DNA from 3 places in the Streptomyces sp. AHA2 genome. Region 3 is predicted to be linked to each of the others. Evidence: riboswitches for the same ligand, from Rfam matches in the RefSeq annotation. Region 3 holds a riboswitch; each other region holds the start of a gene.
What was found. Region 3 has a riboswitch for cyclic di-AMP ahead of Q5694_RS11900 (C40 family peptidase). Riboswitches for the same ligand answer to the same signal wherever they lie in the genome.
Positions count from the first base shown of each region.

Region 1: it holds a riboswitch for cyclic di-AMP, as region 3 does, so the genes downstream of both, Q5694_RS24680 (transglycosylase family protein) here and Q5694_RS11900 (C40 family peptidase) in region 3, are expected to answer to the same signal.
Region 2: it holds a riboswitch for cyclic di-AMP, as region 3 does, so the genes downstream of both, Q5694_RS22765 (M23 family metallopeptidase) here and Q5694_RS11900 (C40 family peptidase) in region 3, are expected to answer to the same signal.

Region 1 is NZ_JAUQWJ010000013.1:99,986-106,502, forward strand. Features, by position in the region: gene Q5694_RS24665 (nucleoside triphosphate pyrophosphohydrolase) at 1-921, shown strand, start outside; gene Q5694_RS24670 (cytochrome P450 family protein) at 968-2,242, shown strand; gene Q5694_RS24675 (transglycosylase family protein) at 2,422-3,420, shown strand; cyclic di-AMP (ydaO/yuaA leader) riboswitch at 3,650-3,816, shown strand; gene Q5694_RS24680 (transglycosylase family protein) at 3,821-4,543, shown strand; gene eno (phosphopyruvate hydratase) at 4,834-6,123, shown strand; gene Q5694_RS24690 (FtsB family cell division protein) at 6,254-6,517, shown strand, end outside.
Region 2 is NZ_JAUQWJ010000011.1:130,393-136,909, forward strand. Features, by position in the region: partial or broken gene Q5694_RS22740 (flavodoxin-dependent (E)-4-hydroxy-3-methylbut-2-enyl-diphosphate synthase) at 1-15, shown strand, start outside; gene Q5694_RS22745 (aspartate aminotransferase family protein) at 86-1,501, shown strand; gene Q5694_RS22750 (helix-turn-helix domain-containing protein) at 1,567-2,214, shown strand; gene Q5694_RS22755 (DUF6126 family protein) at 2,211-2,330, shown strand; gene Q5694_RS22760 (tyrosine-protein phosphatase) at 2,346-3,143, opposite strand; cyclic di-AMP (ydaO/yuaA leader) riboswitch at 3,812-3,968, shown strand; gene Q5694_RS22765 (M23 family metallopeptidase) at 3,973-4,905, shown strand; gene Q5694_RS22770 (SGNH/GDSL hydrolase family protein) at 5,152-5,937, shown strand; gene Q5694_RS22775 (TetR/AcrR family transcriptional regulator) at 5,961-6,517, opposite strand, start outside.
Region 3 is NZ_JAUQWJ010000004.1:313,962-320,478, forward strand. Features, by position in the region: gene pcrA (DNA helicase PcrA) at 1-1,879, opposite strand, end outside; cyclic di-AMP (ydaO/yuaA leader) riboswitch at 2,194-2,366, shown strand; gene Q5694_RS11900 (C40 family peptidase) at 2,375-3,544, shown strand; gene Q5694_RS11905 (hypothetical protein) at 3,622-4,563, shown strand; gene Q5694_RS11910 (hypothetical protein) at 4,541-4,894, opposite strand; gene Q5694_RS11915 (C40 family peptidase) at 5,316-6,374, shown strand; gene Q5694_RS11920 (response regulator transcription factor) at 6,385-6,517, opposite strand, start outside.

The sequences.
Region 1 (6,517 bases), on a different contig from region 3:
ACCACCAGCCACCGCGTCGCCCCCGGCCTGCTGTCCTGGCCCGCCTGGCAGGCGCTGCACGCGGCCGACCGGGTGCTGTGCGCGGACGGAACCCATCCCCAACTGCCGTACCTGCGTGAGGCCGGCGTCGCCGTGGAGGAGGCGTCGCCCACCGCGCAGGAGCTGGTCGACGCCTGCGCAGGCGGCCGCACGGTGGTCGTCGTGGCGACCGGCGAGGGCGAGCCGGCCCTGACCGACGGACTCGCCCGCCTCGCCGGCGGCGGTCGCCTCACCATGCCGGAGCTGGAGCTGCTCCCGGCCTCCTACGACCTGCCCGGCGCCCGCCTCCTCGACCTCGTCCAGGTGATGGACCGCATCCGTGCCGAGTGCCCCTGGTCCTCCCGGCAGACCCACGAGGGCCTGGCCAAGTACGGCATCGAGGAGGCCTACGAACTGGTCGAGGCGATCGAGGAGGGCGACCGCGACGAACTGCGCGAGGAGCTCGGTGACGTCCTCCTGCAGGTCGTCTTCCACGCCCGCATCGCCGAGGAGGACCCGCAGGCGCCCTTCTCCATCGACGACGTGGCGGGCGGCATCGTCGCCAAGCTCGTCCACCGCCACCCGCACGTCTTCGGCGACGCGACGGCCACGACCCCCGAGGAGGTCAAGGCCCACTGGCTGCGCACCAAGGCGATCGAGAAGCAGCGCACCTCGGTCACCGAGGGCGTCCCCCTCGGCCAGCCCGGGCTGGCCCTGGCGGCCAAGCTCGCCTCCCGGGCCCGCACGGCCGGGCTCGACATACCGCTGCCCCCGGTCGAGGGCATCGGCTACGAACTGCTGGCCCTGGCGGTCCGCGCGGAGGCAGAAGGGGTGGACCCGGAGGCGGCGCTGCGAGCGGCGGCCCGGGCCTACCGGGACGCGATCCGGCAGGCCGAGGGTTGAGCGGACCCGGGCGGGGCGGGGCCGGCCGGCCGGATACCGTCGGACCGTGACCGACCAGCCCCAGCCCAGCACGCCCGCCACCGCTCCCGAACTCTTCACGTGGGAGTTCGCGAGCGACCCCTATCCCGCCTACGCCTGGCTGCGCGAGCACGCCCCGGTGCACAGGACGCGGCTGCCCAGCGGGGTGGAGGCCTGGCTGGTCACGCGGTACGCGGACGCCAAGCAGACGCTCGCCGACCCCCGGCTCTCCAAGAACCCGGCGCACCACGACGAACCGGCCCACGCCAAGGGCAGGACCGGGATCCCGGGGGAGCGCAAGGCGGAGCTGATGACGCACCTGCTGAACATCGACCCGCCGGACCACACCCGGCTGCGGCGGCTGGTGTCGAAGGCGTTCACGCCCCGGCGGGTCGCCGAGTTCGCGCCCCGGGTGCAGGAGCTGACCGACGGGCTCATCGACGGGTTCGCGCGCACCGGGTCGGCGGACCTCATCCACGAGTTCGCCTTCCCGCTGCCCATCTACGCCATCTGCGACCTGCTCGGCGTCCCCCGCGAGGACCAGGACGACTTCCGCGACTGGGCGGGCATGATGATCCGTCACCAGGGCGGGCCCCGCGGCGGTGTCGCCCGCTCGGTGAAGAAGATGCGCGGCTACCTCGCCGAGCTCATCCACCGCAAGCGCGAGGCGCTGCCCGCCGAGCCGGCTCCCGGGGAGGACCTCATCTCCGGCCTCATCCGCGCCTCCGACCACGGTGAGCAGCTCACCGAGAACGAGGCGGCGGCCATGGCGTTCATCCTGCTGTTCGCAGGGTTCGAGACGACCGTCAACCTCATCGGCAACGGCATCTACGCCCTGCTCACCCACCCCGGGCAGCGGGCCCGCCTGCAGGCGTCCCTCGCCGCCGGGGAGCAGGGCCTGCTGGAGACCGGCGTGGAGGAACTGCTGCGCTACGACGGCCCCGTGGAGCTCGCCACCTGGCGCTTCGCCACCCAGCCGCTGACCATCGGCGGGCAGCGCGTCGAGGCCGGCGACCCGGTCCTGGTGGTGCTGGCGGCCGCGGACCGGGACCCGGAGCGCTTCGCCGACCCGGACGTACTGGACCTGTCCCGCCGGGACAACCAGCACCTCGGATACGGCCACGGCATCCACTACTGCCTCGGCGCCCCCCTCGCCCGGCTGGAGGGCCGGACCGCGCTCGCCACGCTGCTGACGCGCCTTCCCGACCTCCGGCTCGCCGCCGACCCCGCCGAGCTGCGCTGGCGCGGCGGTCTCATCATGCGCGGGCTGCGGACCCTCCCGGTGGAGTTCACGGCGGTGTGACGGCCGCCATGACCGACGAGGGCCCCGGCCAAACATGACACGCCGTCATGTCTGTGATCTTCACGTGATCTGCGCGGCATGAACTTGTGACAAGTGATCGTGTGCCGATACGTTCACCCATCAACGCGGCCCGGTCACGGCGCCGCGGAGGTCACTGCTGTCTTGCGAAAGGTCTCCGTATGCTCTCCGGGAACGGTCGTCACCGTCGCCCCCGCCAGGCTCCGGCTCTCCTCGTCGCGGCCGGAGTGACCGGCTCCGCCATCGCGATCCCGCTCCTCGGGGCCTCCGGTGCCAGCGCCGCCGACGGCACCACCTGGGACCGGATCGCGGACTGCGAGACCGGTGGGGCCTGGAGCCAGAACAGCGGCAACGGCTACTTCGGCGGCCTCGCGCTCTCCCAGGAGGACTGGGAGAGGTACGGCGGCCTCGAGTACGCGGCGAGCGCCGATCTGGCCAGCCGCTCGCAACAGATAGCCGTGGCCGAGAGAATCCTCGCCGACCAGGGGGTCGGCGCCTGGCACACGTGCGGGCTCCTCTCCGGTCTCGGGGAGGGCTCCTCCGGTGCGTCCGGTGCGTCCGGTGCGTCCGGCGCGTCCGGAGAATCCGCTCCGACGGATTCGCCGGGATTGCTCGACTCCCCCGGCTCGTCCGCGTCCTCCGCCTCGCCGTCCCCGTCGGCGGCGTCTCCGTCCTCCTCTCCGTCGGGCGCGGCACCGTCTGGCACTCCGTCAGCATCTGCGGACGAATCGGCTGATTCCGGCAAGTCGTCCGACTCTCGCACTGCCGGTCAGGGGCCCGGCGACTCGCGGTCGGCCGCGCCCGGCAGTGACGAATCCGACAACTCGCGTCCGAGTGCCGGGTCTTCGGCTGTGGCCGACACCGGCTCCGGCCGGCACCGCGGCCCCAGCGCCGACGAGAGCGCCGAGTCCACGGACGGCCGTACGGGCGGGTCCTCCGGCAAGCACGCCTCGCGCGGCGAGGAGGCGCCCGGAGAGGAGTCCGAGGGCGCCTACATCGTCGGTGTCGGGGACAGCTCGTGGTCCATCGCCGACTCCCTCCGGATCAGCGGCGGATGGCACGAGCAGGACGCCGGGGACGGGAACGCGGCCGACGGCGATTCGGCCCTCGTTCTCCCCGGTCAGACGCTCACGGCGGAGGACGAAACGGACGGGAAGTAGCCGTTCGGGCAGTGCGGGGAACGGGGGCGGAAGTCCCCCCGAAACGACGCGAGTTCACGCCCCGTTTCATGGCCTATGTCCCGTATGGACACGGTGAGAGATAGATCTCAGAAGCCCTGATCGTCTTTGAAATTCCGGCGATCGCCTGTCTACGGTCGTGACCGCTCGCCACCGCGAGCCCCGGCTGCCGCAACGCCGAATCCTGCCAGCGGCCGCACGGGAACAGTCGTCGCGTCAAGCGCCGTAGGCAGGAGCGGGGGACCCAAGGTAGGTGCCCGACCGGCTCGTCGAGCCGGAAGGGCTAGGGGTGGAGCCGCGTCCCGTGAGGGACGTGGCCGGGCAACTCAACCGGCCCGAACCCGACAGCTCACCTCGCAGGCGTCGGTGAGGGGATCCATCCATGCTGTTTTCCGGCAAGGGCAAGCACCGTCGTCCGTCCAAGGCCACTCGCGCCATCGCCGTCGCCGGCGTCGCCTCCGCCGCCGTCGCCGCTCCGCTGATGGCGGCCGGCAACGCCTCCGCCGCCACCGCCTCCGAGTGGGACGCGGTCGCCCAGTGCGAGTCCGGCGGCAACTGGTCCATCAACACCGGCAACGGTTACTACGGCGGTCTGCAGTTCTCCGCCTCCACCTGGGCCGGCTACGGCGGCACCAAGTACGCCTCCACCGCCGACCAGGCCACCAAGGCGCAGCAGATCGAGATCGCCGAGAAGGTTCTCGCCGGGCAGGGCAAGGGCGCCTGGCCGGTCTGCGGCAAGGGCCTGTCGAGCGCCGGCTACACCGGCGGCGGTTCCTCGAGCGACTCCGGCAGCTCCGCCGGCTCCTCGCAGCAGAGCCAGCAGAGCCAGCAGAGCCAGCAGAGCACCGAGTCCCGCGAGACCCAGCAGCAGCCGGCCTCCCGCTCCGACGAGCGCCCGGCCGCCAAGAAGACCGTCACCACCCCGACCGGCAAGAAGGTCAAGAAGGGCGACGGCGAGTACAAGGTCGTCACGGGCGACACCCTCAGCTCCATCGCCGCCGAGGAGAAGGTCAAGGGCGGCTGGGAGAAGCTGTTCGAGCTGAACAAGGACATCGTCGAGGACGCCAACCTCATCTACCCGGGCCAGCAGCTGCACCTGAAGTAAGCAGCGGCCCACCCCGTCCCCACGGGCCGGGCTCCCCGCCCCGGCGTGTTCCCCCGTACACGCCGGGGCGGGGTGTTTTCCGGCCGGGCCTTCGCGGAGGTTTCGGCCGGTCTTGGCGAACCGGCTTTGTTCCGTTCGGAAACAATTTACTCTCGGTTCTGTCCATGGGGTGGGCGACCCGGTGGCCGATCGCCCGGAGCCGGTTAGGCTCATGTCGCGAGCCACCGCGGCCCGCACCTCGCCGGGTCCACGCGACCCGCGTAACCGCGTCACATCAGAAGGAGATGCTCGTGCCGTCCATCGACGTCGTCGTAGCCCGGGAAATCCTGGACTCCCGAGGCAACCCCACGGTCGAGGTCGAGGTCGGCCTCGACGACGGCAGCACCGGTCGTGCCGCCGTCCCGTCCGGCGCCTCCACGGGCGCCTTCGAGGCCATCGAGCTGCGCGACGGCGACTCGAACCGCTACCTCGGCAAGGGTGTGGAGAAGGCCGTCCTCGCGGTCATCGAGCAGATCGGCCCGGAGCTGGTCGGCTACGACGCCACCGAGCAGCGCCTGATCGACCAGGCCATGTTCGACCTGGACGCCACCGACAACAAGGGCTCGCTCGGCGCCAACGCCATCCTCGGCGTCTCCCTCGCCGTCGCCCACGCCGCCTCCGAGGCCAGCGACCTGCCGCTGTTCCGCTACCTGGGCGGCCCCAACGCGCACCTGCTGCCGGTGCCGATGATGAACATCCTGAACGGCGGCTCGCACGCCGACTCCAACGTGGACATCCAGGAGTTCATGATCGCTCCGATCGGCGCGGAGTCCTTCTCCGAGGCCCTGCGCTGGGGCGCCGAGATCTACCACACGCTGAAGAAGGTCCTGAAGGGCAAGGGCCTGGCCACCGGCCTCGGCGACGAGGGCGGCTTCGCCCCGAACCTCGGCTCCAACCGCGAGGCCCTCGACCTCATCCTGGAAGCCATCAAGGAAGCCGGCTACACCCCCGGCGAGCAGATCGCCCTGGCCCTGGACGTCGCCGCCTCCGAGTTCTACAAGGACGGCGTCTACACCTTCGAGGGCAAGGAGCGCTCGGCGGCCGAGATGACCGAGTACTACGCGGAGCTCGTCGACGCGTACCCGCTCGTCTCCATCGAGGACCCGCTGTTCGAGGACGACTGGGAGGGCTGGAAGACCATCACCGCCAAGCTCGGTGACAAGGTCCAGCTCGTCGGCGACGACCTGTTCGTCACCAACCCCGAGCGCCTGGCCCGCGGCATCGAGGAGGGCGCGGCCAACGCGCTGCTGGTGAAGGTCAACCAGATCGGCTCGCTGACCGAGACCCTGGACGCCGTGGAGCTGGCCCAGCGCAACGGCTTCAAGTGCATGATGTCCCACCGCTCCGGCGAGACCGAGGACGTCACCATCGCCGACCTGGCCGTCGCCACCAACTGCGGCCAGATCAAGACCGGCGCCCCGGCCCGCTCCGAGCGCGTGGCCAAGTACAACCAGCTGCTGCGCATCGAGGAGATCCTCGACGACGCCGCGGTCTACGCCGGCCGCAGCGCCTTCCCGCGGTTTCGCTCCGCGAACCACTAAGCACGGCAAGGGCTGACGGCGACAGACCCGGCCCGTCGGCAGCAGCGTCGTACGTACGTCCCCGTACTCGGTCCCGTACCGTGTCCGGGGACGTACGCGCGTATGACGGCGGAGCGGGAGGCGGACTGACATGGCCGTGAAGGACCGGGACCGGTTCTCCACCACGACCAGGATCCGGCTGCTCGGTGAGCAGACCGCGGCCCGGGTCTACCGCTCCCAGACCAGGCGCCAGGCCCGCCGCTCCCGGCTGACCGGCCGGGCCGCGCTGCTCGCGCTGGTGATGTGCTCGCTGATCGTGGCCCTGGCCTGGCCGATGCGGCAGTACGTCTCCCAGCGCGCCGAGATCGAGGACCTGCAGCGCGAGCAGCAGCGGACCCGCGAGCGCGTCGAGAGG
Region 2 (6,517 bases), on a different contig from region 3:
CCGGTGCGGTCGATGGAGCACGGCTTGCGCGACCCGAAGCTCTGAGTCCGACCGTCAGGGAAGAGCAGTCCAAGGAGTCACAGCAATGACCACCGCCGAATCCGCGCCGGAGTCGTCGCAGGCCGGGGAGTTCGACCTCGGAGCCCTGCTGGCCGAGCGCGGGGCCGAGCGCTACGAGCTGCACGGCCGGTACCTCAACCACCAGCTCCCGCGCATGCTGCACACCATCGGCTTCGACAAGGTCTACGAACGCGCCGAGGGCGCCTACTTCTACGACGCGGACGGCAACGACTACCTGGACATGCTCGCCGGGTTCGGAGTGATGGGGCTCGGCCGCCACCACCCCGTCGTCCGCAAGGCGCTGCACGACGTGCTGGACGCCTCCCTCGCCGACCTCACCCGCTTCGACTGCCAGCCGCTGCCCGGCCTGCTGGCCGAGAAGCTGCTCGCGCACAGTCCGCATCTGGACCGGGTGTTCTTCGGCAACAGCGGCACCGAGGCGGTCGAGGGGGCGCTGAAGTTCGCCCGGTTCGTCACCGGCAGGCCCAGGGTCCTGTACTGCGCGCACGCCTTCCACGGCCTGACCACCGGCTCCCTGTCCGTCAACGGCGAGGCCGCCTTCCGCGACGGCTTCGCCCCGCTGCTGCCCGACACGGCCGTACCGCTCGGCGACCTCGACGCACTGGAGCGGGAGCTGCGCAAGGGGGACGTCGCCGCCCTGATCGTGGAGCCGATCCAGGGCAAGGGAGTGCTGGAGGGTCCGCCCGGCTGGATGCGGGCCGCGCAGGAACTGCTCCACCGGCACAAGGCCCTGCTCATCGCCGACGAGGTGCAGACGGGCCTCGGCCGCACCGGCGACTTCTACGGCTACCAGCACGAGGACGGCGTGGAGCCGGACCTGGTGTGCGTGGCCAAGGCCCTGTCCGGCGGCTACGTGCCCGTCGGCGCCACCCTCGGCAAGGACTGGATCTTCAAGAAGGTCTACTCGTCCATGGACCGGGTGCTGGTCCACTCGGCGAGCTTCGGCTCCAACGCCCAGGCCATGGCGGCCGGCCTGGCCGTGCTGTCGGTGATGGAGAACGAGCAGATCGTCGCAGGCGTCCGAGCCACCGGTGAGCTGCTGCGCACCCGGCTCGCGGCGCTGACGGACCGGTACGAGATGCTCGCCGAGGTGCGCGGCCGGGGGCTGATGATCGGCATCGAGTTCGGCCGTCCCACGTCGCTGAAGCTGCGCAGCCGCTGGACCATGCTGCAGGCGGCGCGCAAGGGGCTGTTCGCGCAGATGGTCGTGGTGCCGCTGCTGCACAGGCACCGCATCCTCACCCAGGTCTCCGGCGACCACCTGGAGGTGATCAAGCTGATCCCGCCGCTGATCATCGGGGAGCGGGAGGTGGACCGGTTCGTCGAGGCGTTCACGGCCGTGATGGACGACGCCCACAACGGCGGGCTGGTGTGGGACTTCGGCAGGACGCTCGTCAAGCAGGCGGTCGCCAACCGCTGAACCGACGCCTTTGCCTGGGAGGCAAGAAATTTGCCGCAGAGGCAAAGGTCCGGCTGAATGGAGGCATGAGCTCCTCCGAGAGCGAGCGGCCCCCCGGGGCCGGCTCGCCGGCCGACCAGGCACCCGGCGCCCTGCCGGCCGTGGTCGCGCCCCAGCTGCGGGCACTGCGGCGGCAGGCTTCCCTGACGCTGGAGGCCGCGGCCCGCGCGGCCGGGCTGTCGCCCGCGCACCTGTCCCGACTGGAGACCGGCCAGCGCCAGCCCTCGCTGCCGATGCTGCTGGCACTCGCCCGTATCTACGGTACGACGGTCTCCGAACTGCTCGGCGAGACGGTCGCCGAACGGGACTCCGTCATCCGCTCCGCCGACATGGAGCCCACCGCGGCGGGCGGCTGGACCTACTGGCAGGCCGGCGCCCCCGGCCGCGGCATGCAGGCGCTGCGCGTCCACGTCCCCCACGGCTCCCAGGGCGACATCGTGCGCGTCCACCCCGGGGAGGAGTGGCTGCACGTCCTGCGGGGCCGGCTGCGGCTGCGTCTGGCGGACACCGTGCACCGCCTGGGGCCCGGCGACAGCGCCCACTTCGACTCGCTGACCCCGCACCGCATCGCCGCCGAGGACCACGACGGCGTCGACCTGCTCTTCGTCCACACCCTGCTGCAGAGCCCCACGGCCGCCCTGTGCCTGGGCCCCACCCCTGGAGACACGACATGAGCAACCTCGAGGAGAAGTTCCCCCGGGCCCTGTGGGTGCGCCTGCTGGTCTACCTCGTCCTCGGGCACGTCTTCGCCGCGTTCGTCTACCTGCTGTTCGAGGTCGGCGCGAAGTAGACCCCGGCCGGCGCCTCAGTCCAGGAGCCGCTCGCGCAGTCGCTCCCGGGTCTGCGGGGCGAGCCCGAGCCCCTGTTCCAGATAGGCGTCGACACCGCCCCAGGTCTCCTCGATCGTGTCGAAGGCGGCCGTCAGGTACTCGGCGCGCGCGTCGAAGAGAGGGCTGAGCAGCTCCATGACCTCGGGGGAGTAGGCGGAGGCGTGGGAGCTGCTGCGGTGGACCTTGTAGCGGCGGTGCTTGGCGTTCGACTTCAGGTAGTCCTCGACGATCGCCTCCCGCTCGACCCCCACCGCCAGCAGCGTCACCGCCACCGACAGGCCCGCGCGGTCCTTGCCCGCCGCACAGTGCATCAGCGCGGGGACGCTGTCCTGCGCCAGCGCGTGCAGCACCCGCGAGTGCTCGGCGGTGCGGTCCTTGATGATCGAGCGGTACGAGGCGATCATCCGGGCCGCGCCCTTGCCGTCGGCCAGGATCGCGCGCAGCTGGTCCAGGTCGCCGTCGCGGACCATCGTCCAGAACTCGGCGCCGTCGGCCGGGTCGCTCAGCGGCAGGTTCACATTGCGCACGCCCGGCAGCGTGACGTCCGGCCCCTCCAGCTTCTGGTCGGCCGCGTTGCGGAAGTCGAAGATCGTGTGCAGGCCCAGGGCGGTGAGGAAGGCGGCGTCCTCCCCGGTCGCGTGGGCGAGGTGGCCGCTGCGGAACAGCACGCCTTGGCGCACCCGCCGCCCGTCCACGGTGGGCAGTCCGCCGACATCGCGGAAGTTGCGCACTCCGGCCAGCTCGGGCTCGGTCGACGGGACCTGCTGTGTCACGAGGGCTCCTCCCCATCGGTGCCGCCGCCGCGGCTCGCCGGCGGGCACCACTCGACGATACGACATGCCTGCCTGGGGCAATGAAGTCGTCCGCAGGCGCTGCCGGCACGCCCCACGGAATTCGACGAGCCGCCCCCCGGTCGCACCTGATCGGGCTCGCTCACATCCGTGGATCCATGCTGCCGGACCGTGCCGAAGCCGGACGTACGCGGCTGCTGCCTGGCCGCTCGCCGCGTGGGCCGCGGCTCCGGACGTCGAGCTGGTCCGGTCGACGACGCCGGGGCGGCTGTCCGAAAAGGGTCGGCCGGGCGGCGGTCCGGACACGGCCCACGTCCTCCTTGAGTGGAACTGGCCCTTCTGTCCGAATGAGGAGCTTAGGTTGCTTCGTCATAACGTGCCCCGGTCATGCGGGAAATGGGGAGGAGTCGCGTGACCATCGTCATATCCGTGACGATGCGTTGTCGCCATGTGCACGTAATTCGGGTGAATATCAGGGGCATTGAGGAAAGGGAAAGATCGAAATAGCACGCTCGGTGACCGTGAAAACCTCGGCGCCTCAGAAAAAACACCGTCACGCGCAACCACACGCTTGTCCCTTCGCGTCCCGGTCGCTTACGTTCCACACCGATCCGGACGGACGCCTAATCCTGCCGCCGCCCGGAGCCCGCACACACTGACCCGACGCACGGCAGGAGCGGGGGACCCACAGGTACGACGCCTGTTCCGGTTCCCGGAACGGGCTTGGGGTTGAGTCGCGCCTCCGGCGCGGCCGGGCATCTCCAGCCCGCACCCGACAGCTCACCTCGCAGGCGACGGAGAGGAATTCACCATGCCCGCGAAGGGTAAGCACCGCCGTCCCAAGACCCAGCGTTTCACCCGTTCCATCGCCGCCGCCGGAACCGGCGGCGCCGCGCTGGCACTGCCGCTGATGGGGGCCGCCGGCGCCCACGCCGCCACCCCGCAGGCGGTTCCGGAGAAGGCGGTCCAGTCCGCCCCGGCCGCGGAGAAGAAGACCGCCGACAAGGCCGCCGGCACCCGCACCTACACCGTGAAGGCCGGTGACTACCTCGCGAAGATCGCCGACGACCAGCACGTCAGCGGTGGCTGGAAGAAGCTCTACGCGGACAACCGCGACGCCGTCGGTGACGACCCGTCGCTGATCCACCCGGGCCTGAAGCTCTCGATCGGCGAGAAGGCCGCCGCGGACCGGGCCCCGTCGCAGCCCGCGCCCAAGGCCTCCGCCGAGAAGCCCGCGAAGAAGTCCTCCGCCGAGTCCTCCGCGGACACCTCCGCCAAGGCCGGCACCGCCGCGAAGCCGGCCGCCGCCGAGCCCGCCGCACAGAGCAACGCCAGTGGCTTCACGTCGCCCGTGGCCGGCGCCACCGTCGGCACGCCGTACCGCATGTCCGGCAGCATGTGGTCCAGCGGCTACCACACCGGTGTCGACTTCGTCGCCCCGACCGGCACCTCCCTGAAGGCCGTCGGCGCGGGCACGGTCGTCTCCGCCGGCTGGGGCGGCGCGTACGGCAACCAGGTCGTCGTCAAGCTCGACGACGGCAACTACGCCCAGTACGCCCACCTGTCGCAGCTGTCCGTCTCGGCCGGCCAGACCGTGACCGCCGGGCAGCAGATAGGCCTGTCGGGCGCGACCGGCAACGTCACCGGGCCGCACCTGCACTTCGAGATCCGCACCACGCCGGACTACGGCTCGGACGTGGACCCGGTCGCCTACCTGCGCTCGCACGGCGTCTCCATCGGCTGACCGACCGCACCGGCACCTGCCTGACACGCCACCGAAGGCCGGACCCCGTTCCCCGGGTCCGGCCTTCGGTGCGTGGCGGGTCCATGCCGGAACGCCTGCGGTGACATGCCTGTTCCGGAGTTGGCGAATCCTTTAGGAGTGGCCTTTCTCACCGCCCGTCAAGCCCTGCCTACGGTCGCGTAGGTCACATTCGAGGGTGAATCATGAACGGCTGTGGCAGACGATTCGAAGAGTGACAGCAAAGCAGTGATCGGGTCGTACGTGGCGCTGGGGGACAGCTTCACCGAGGGCGTCGGCGACCCCGGCCCCGACGGGGCGTTCGTCGGCTGGGCAGACCGGTTCGCCGTCCTGCTCGCCGACCTGCGGCCCGAGGGCGACTTCCGGTACACCAATCTCGCCGTGCGCGGAAAGCTCCTCGACCAGATCGTTGCGGACCAGGTTCCGCGAGCCGTCGAACTGGCCCCCGACCTCGTCTCCTTCTGCGCCGGGGGCAACGACATCATCCGGCCCGGCACCGACCCGGACGAGGTGGCCGAGCGCTTCGAGCGGGCATTGCGACGCCTCACCGCCGCGGCCGGCACGGTGATGGTGACGACCGGGTTCGACACCCGGGGCGTGCCCGTGCTCAAGCACCTGCGCGGCAAGATCGCCACCTACAACGGACACGTCCGCGCCATCGCCGACCGCTACGGCTGCCCGGTGCTCGACCTGTGGTCCCTGCGCAGCGTGCAGGACCGCCGGGCGTGGGACGCCGACCGGCTGCACCTTTCCCCCGAGGGGCACACGCGGGTGGCGCTGCGCGCCGGCCAGGTGATGGGCCTGGCGGTGCCGGCCGACCCCGAGCAGGCCTGGCCGCCGCTGCCGCCGCGCGGGGCGTTCGACGTACGGCGGGACAACGTGCAGTGGGCGCGCGAGTTCCTGGTGCCGTGGATCGGGCGCCGGTTGCGCGGGCAGTCCTCGGGCGACCACGTGACGGCCAAGGGAGCGCTCTCCCCGGACGACATCCGGATGCGGATCGCTCCCGTGGCGTGAGACCCGGGCCGGCGGACCGGCCGCTACCGCACGGTCGACGCGGCCGGTTCCAGGCCCAGTTCGCGGGCCAGGGCCTCGTCCGCCCACTGCCGGGCGCGGGCCCGGGAGACCGTCCCGGGGTAGGACGTCAGCTGGACGGCGAGACCGTCGAGGAGGGCGGTGAGGCGGAAGGCTGCCGCCCGGGGGTCCGGGCAGGGGAACTCGCCCGCCGCCACGCCCTCCGCCATGACCTCGGTCAGGGCGGCCTTCCACTGCCGGTCGAGGTCCTCGGTGACCTCCCGCAGCGCCGGCTCGCGCAGGGCGGCCGCCCAGCCCTCGATCCACAGGCGCCAGCCCTTGGCCTGGCCCGTCGGCGCGTACCACCGCACGGCCGACCGCAGCCGGCGCAGCGCCGGCGCCCGCCGGCCGAGCAGCCGGCGCAGGTGCGCGAGATCGGCCTCGGCGGCATGCCGGAACGCGGCGGCCACCAACTGCTCCTTCGAGGAGAAGTGGTAAAGCACCAGAGCGTTGCTCACCCCGAGCGCCGAGGCCACGTCGGCGATCCTGACCGCCGCCACGCCCCGCGCCTCGATCTGCTCGA
Region 3 (6,517 bases):
CGGAGTCGGCGACCAGCGCGACCTGTTCGAGGAAGTCGGACAGCGTGCCGCCGGTCTCCGCGTCCTCGCCGCGCTCCTGCTCGAACTCCATGGCGACGGCGGCCAGTTCCTGGAGGTTCTCGATCCGGGTCTCGTCCTGCGGGTCGGTGGAGGCCTGCAGTTCGGCGAGGTACCCGGTGCGCTCCAGCACGGCCTCCAGGACGGTGGCCGGCCCGGCGCCGGACTCGACGATCGTGCGCAGGTCCTCCATCAGCGTGTTGAACCGCTTGACGGCGTTGGTGGAGCGCGCGGCCATGCCGTACGCCTCGTCGACGCGCTTGAGCGCCTGCGGGAAGCTGATCTTCTCGCGCTGGGCGAGGGCGTCGATCATCGCCTCGGCGCGGTCGCCGATGCCCCGCTTGGGGACGTTGAGGATCCGGCGCAGCGGCACCGAGTCCTCGGGGTTGGACAGCACGCGCAGGTAGGCCAGGACGTCCCGGACCTCCTTGCGCTCGTAGAAGCGGACGCCGCCGACGACCTTGTAGGGCAGGCCGACGCGGATGAAGACCTCTTCGAAGACACGGGACTGGGCGTTGGTGCGGTAGAACACCGCGACGTCGCCCGCCTTGGCCTCGCCGGCGTCGGTGAGGCGGTCTATCTCGTCGGCGACGAACTGGGCCTCGTCGTGCTCGGTGTCGGCGACGTAGCCGGTGATGCGCGCGCCGGTGCCCGCGTTGGTCCACAGGTTCTTGGGACGGCGGGACTCGTTGCGCTCGATGACGGCGTTGGCCGCCGACAGGATCGTCTGCGTGGAGCGGTAGTTCTGCTCGAGCAGGATCGTCGTGGCGTCCGGGTAGTCCTCCTCGAACTGGAGGATGTTGCGGATGGTCGCGCCGCGGAAGGCGTAGATCGACTGGTCGGCGTCGCCCACCACGCACAGCTCGGCCGGCGGGACCTCGGCCTCGGGCGGTACGTCGACGGGGTGCTCGGAGGTGCCCACCAGCTCGCGGACCAGGGCGTACTGCGCGTGGTTGGTGTCCTGGTACTCGTCGACCAGGACGTGCCGGAAGCGGCGTCGGTAGTGCTCGGCGACGTCCGGGAAGGCGCGCAGCAGGTTGACCGTCGTCATGATCAGGTCGTCGAAGTCCAGGGCGTTCGCCTCGCGCAGCCGCGACTGGTACAGGGCGTAGGCCTGGGCGAGGGTCTTCTCGAAGCCGTCGGTGGCCTGGGCGGCGAAGTCCTCCTCGTCGATCAGCTCGTTCTTCAGGTTGCTGATCTTGGCGCTGAAGGACTTCGGCGGGAAGCGCTTGGGGTCGAGGTCGAGGTCGCGGCAGACCAGGGCCATCAGGCGCTTGGAGTCGGCGGCGTCGTAGATCGAGAAGGAGGAGGTGAAGCCGAGCTTCTTGCTCTCGCGCCGGAGGATGCGCACGCACGCGCTGTGGAAGGTCATGACCCACATGGCGTTGGCGCGCGGGCCGACGAGCTGCTCGACGCGCTCCTTCATCTCGCCCGCGGCCTTGTTGGTGAACGTGATCGCGAGGATCTGGCCCGGGTGCACGTTCCGCTCGGCGAGCAGGTGGGCGATGCGGTGGGTGAGCACGCGGGTCTTGCCGGATCCGGCACCGGCGACGATGAGCAGCGGGGAGCCGGAGTGGACGACGGCGGCGCGCTGGTTGTCGTTGAGCCCTTCCAGCAGCGCGGCGGAGTCGATCACCGGGCGGGGGGCGCCGTCCCGGTAGTGGGTGTCCCGGTCCGGCGGCACGTCGAACTTCCCGCCGAACAGATCGTCCGGAAGCGGCTCCGGAGCGTGGTCGTCCTCGGGCGGCGGCGGGGGCTCGTCCGCGGGGCCCCGCTGGGCCTGGAGGTCCGCCAGGAAGCTGTCGTCAAAGAGGCTGCTCATCGCTCTCCGAGTCTAGGGCGCCCCACTGACAGCCCGCCGCCACCACCGGGAACATCACACCGGGCACCGGCAGGAGGGCCGGGCGGCTGGCGCATTGTCACCGTGGAGCACGACATGATCACGGTCCGCTATGTCCGCAACAATCCAGGACAACTCACGACCAAACCGCCGTGATCGTTCACGCAGGGCAACGCTTCCCGGAAAGGTCACGAAAATGTATCGGGCATATCACCCATCAACCTTCACAGGGACCACACGAGTTGGCTACCGTGCGATCAGGCCGCACGACCCTCACCGGCGAACGACGCCGGGCCGCGCGGCCTCCGCCGAGTCCGGTGTGCCGCAGCGGCGGCCGGAGCCGGGGACCCAACCGAGAACCCCGGGGTGAATCGGCCCGCCTCCGCATCCGGAGAGGCCGTAGGGCAACCCTTCCGAACCACCCGCCCGAACCCGACAGCTAACCCGGTAGGCGGACGATGGAAGGAGTCGCCTCCCTTGGCGTCGCACCGCAAGTCGCGTCCTACGGGTTCGCGCGTGGCAGGCATACGGACCCCCGCCCTGGCAACGGCGGCCCTCACCTCCGTGGCCCTGCTGTCCCAGTCGGCCGAAGCCGCCCCCGAGGCCGACGACAGGCCCAGCCTCGAAGAAGTCGAGAAGAAGGTCGACGACCTGTACCGCCAGGCCGAGTCGGCGACCGACAAGTACAACGCGGCCAAGGAAAGGACCGCGAAGCAGCGCAAGCGCGTCGACACCCTCCTCGACGACGCCGCGCAGCGCGCCCAGAAGCTCAACGAGGCGCGCGACAAGCTCGGTTCCTACGCCTCCGCGCAGTACCGCACGGGGGCCGCCGCCCCGGAGACGGCGACGTTCCTGCTCGCGGACACCCCGCAGGACTACTTCGACCAGACCCAGCTGATGGACCGGATGACCGGCCGCCAGAAGGAAGCGGTCGACGACTTCGTCACGCGGCAGTCCGAGACGGTGACGAAGCGCCGGGAGGCGACCGAGAGCCTCGAGAGGCTCACCGACGCCCAGGGCGACCTGAAGGCGGCCAAGGCGACCGTCCAGCGCAAGCTGGCCGACGCCCGCGCGCTGATGTCGAGGCTGACCGCCGAGGAGAAGGCGCGGCTCGCGGCGATCGAGAAGGAGAAGCGGGAGGAGGCCGCCCGCCGCGCCGCCGAGCTGGCCCGGCAGCAGGCCGCGCAGCAGCAGGCACCGCGCGAGGAGGCCCCGCGGCAGGAGAGCGGCTCGCCGGCGGCGGGTTCCGGCTCGTCCTCCTCGACGCCCTCCGCGGACTCCTCGTACGCCACCAAGGGGGACAAGGCCCTGGCTTTCGCGCGCGCCCAGGTCGGCAAGCCGTACGTCTGGGGCGCCGTCGGCCCCGGCTCCTACGACTGCTCCGGCCTCACCCAGGCCGCCTGGAAGGCCGCCGGCGTCACCCTGCCGCGCACCACCTACGACCAGGTCGGCGCCGGCACCACCGTCCCGGTGTCGCAGGCGCAGCCGGGCGATCTTGTCTTCTTCTACGACGACGTCACGCACGTCGGGCTGTACGTCGGCAACGGCATGATGATCCACGCGCCGAAGCCGGGCGCGTACGTGCGCGAGGAGTCGGTCTACTACGACGGCGAGTCGGCCGTCCACAGCGTGGTGCGGCCCGCCTGAGCGGACGGGGGGGCGTTTTCGGGGGCACGCGCGCGTGCCCCTCACCGCCCGCGCGCGCCGCTCTCTAGCATCGGCGTATGTCCGGTCCCTCCCCGTTTGCCACCTGGTGGGCGACGTACGCGCTGGCGACCGGCACCGTGTCGGTCGGTCTCGACTCCGCGGGTCACGCGGTCCTCTCCCGTGCCGTCCTCGCCCTGGCCTGCGGAGCCTGGCTGCTGTCGGTGGTGAGCCTGCTGCAGCGGGCGCGCGGCGCCTGGCGGGCGGAGGTGCCCGCCGTGTTCACCACCGCGGCGGCGGCCGCCGTCCTCGGCACCGGCTTCTCGGCCGCGGGCCTGCACCCCGTGGCCTGGGCGCTGCTGGCTCTGTCCGCGCTGCTCTGGGCGGTGCTGCTGGCCGTGGAGGTCGGGGGGCGGCGCGGGACGGTGTTCCTGCGGTGTGTGGCCACCCAGTGCCTCGCCGTGCTGGCCGCCGCCCTGGCCGCGGCCGAGTCGCTGGCCTGGCCGGCCCACGCGGCCCTGGTGCTGCTGTGGCTGGGGCTCGCGCTGTACGGCTTCGCCCTGTTCCGCTTCCAGCCCCGGCAGGTGGAGGAGGGGCGCGGGGACCACTGGTTCGCCGAGGGCGCGCTCGCGGTCTCGGCGCTGGCCGGGGCGCAGCTGCTGTCCGCCGACAGCTCCCGCCTCTATCTGTGGAACGAGGACGACGGCGACGCCCTGCGCAACACCGCCGTCACCCTGCTCGTGCTGGCCGCCGTCTGCTGTGTCGCGCTGCTGGTCGCCGAGCTGTTCTGGCCGCGGCACCACTACGACGCGCGGCGCTGGGCCACCGTGTTCTGCGGGGCCGTGACGGCGGCGGCCACGCTGGAGGTCGCCGCGGCGCTCGACGTGGACTGGCTGGCCGGTGCGGGTCGGGCGCTGCTGTGGGCGGCGGTGGCCGCCTGGCTCGCCTGCACCGCCTGGGCCGCCGCCGCGGCCCGGGCCTCGGCCCGGTCCTCCCGGGTCAGGTCCAGAGCACGGCGATGAAGACGTTGGCCGTGGTGAGCAGTCCGACCAGGCCGAACAGGCCCTTGTCCACCCTGTCCTCGTCGCGCTTGACGTAGACCAGGCCGAGGATCACGATCAGCAGCGCCAGCTTCACGCCGATCTTGACGTTGTTCACGGACTGGTCGTCGGCCTGGTTGAGGCCGACCAGGACGATGCCGGTGACCAGCATGGTCAGGGCGCCGTGCAGCATCGCGGGCGTGAAGCGGGCCGTACCCTCGCCCATCGCCTTCATCTGGGTGAGGAAGCCGCCCAGGAGCGAGGCGATGCCGACGATGTGCAGGCCGACGAAGAGGTGGATGAGTACGTCCATGAGGCCGGAGCCTAACCAGGCCCCCGACGGCCGTCCGACACCGGCCCGGTGATGCATATATGCGCCCCATAGCACTCGATCACCGCCGTCGGCCCGTGATCCGGCCCTTCGGTCATCACGCTGAGTGAAGCGAAGGGTGCCGAGGCGGGATCCTGGTCGCATACGGTCACCACCGGTCCTCCGGGGACAGTTCCGCACACCCGCCACGGGGGCCGCACGCGCACCTCTACCGTCCTTCAGCAGGTGACCGGCTCCCCACCGCCGCCCGGGCCAGGGGCGGCAGTCGGACACCACCGCCGAGAAAGTCCCGCGGCGGCCCGTCTCCCCTGTGCGGGCCGCCGCGGGACGCGTAGGCCGCCCGTCCGCTCCCCCCGGCGGCCGCAGACCCCGCCGGCGGTCGAGGAAAGGACGTGGCCCCCAGGTGGCAGCGCACCGCAAGCCCCGACAACGCCCCATGGCCGGCGGCACGGCCCGCACGGCCGCCACGATCGCCCTCGCCTCCGCGGCGACGGCGACGGGCCTCGACGGGACCGGGCACGCCGAACCGCAGCTCACCCCCGGCCAGGTCCGGGCCGAAGTGGCCGAGCTCTACCGGCAGGCGGAGGCCGCCACCGAGAAGTACAACGGCGCCAAGGAGGAGGCCGACGAGGCGCGGCAGCGGCTGAAGGGCCTGCAGGACCGGGCGGCACGTTCGCAGGGACGGCTCGACGAGGCCCGGCAGGCGCTCGGTTCGGCCGCCGCCGCGCAGTACCGCTCCGGCGGCCTTGACCCGGCGATGCAGCTCGCCCTGTCCGACGACCCCGACCGCTACCTGCAGAACGCCGAGTTCGTCGAGCGGGCCGGCGACCGGCAGGGCGCCGCCGTCCGGCGGGTGCGCAGCCGGCTGCGCGAGATCGAGCAGCTTCGCGGGGCCGCGCGCGTCGAGCTGAACTCCCTCAGGACACGGCAGGCGGAGCTGCAGCGGCACAAGAGGACCGTCACCGGCAAGCTGGGCTCCGCCCGGCGGCTGCTGTCCCGGCTGACGCCGCAGGAACGTTCCCGAGTGGGCGGATCATCCGACCGCGCCACCCGCTCGGCCGGCGCCCGCGACACCCTTGCGGCTCCCGCCCCGGCGACGGCCCAGGCGCCCGGCCCCCGCGCGGCCGCAGCCGTCTCCTACGCCTACCGCAAGCTCGGCAGCCCCTACGTCTGGGGCGCGACCGGCCCGAACGCCTTCGACTGCTCCGGCCTCGTCCAGGCCGCCTACCGCTCGGCGGGCGTCTCCCTGCCGCGCACCACGTACTCCCAGATCGCCGCCGGTCGCCGGGTCTCCCGCTCCGAGCTCCTCCCCGGCGACCTGGTGTTCTTCTACGCCGGGATCAGCCACGTCGGCATCTACGTCGGCAACGGGCGGATGATCCACGCCCCGAACCCGTCCGCCCCGGTCCGCGTCGCCCCGCTCGACGAGATGCCCTTCGCGGGGGCGACACGGGTGGTCTGAGCGGGAGCACTCACACCAGCCGCCGGGCCGTCGCCCAGCGGGTCAGCTCGTGCCGGTTGGACAGCTGGAGCTTGCGCAGCACCGCCGAGACGTGGGACTCGACCGTCTTCACCGAGATGTACAGCTGCTTGGCGATCTCCTTG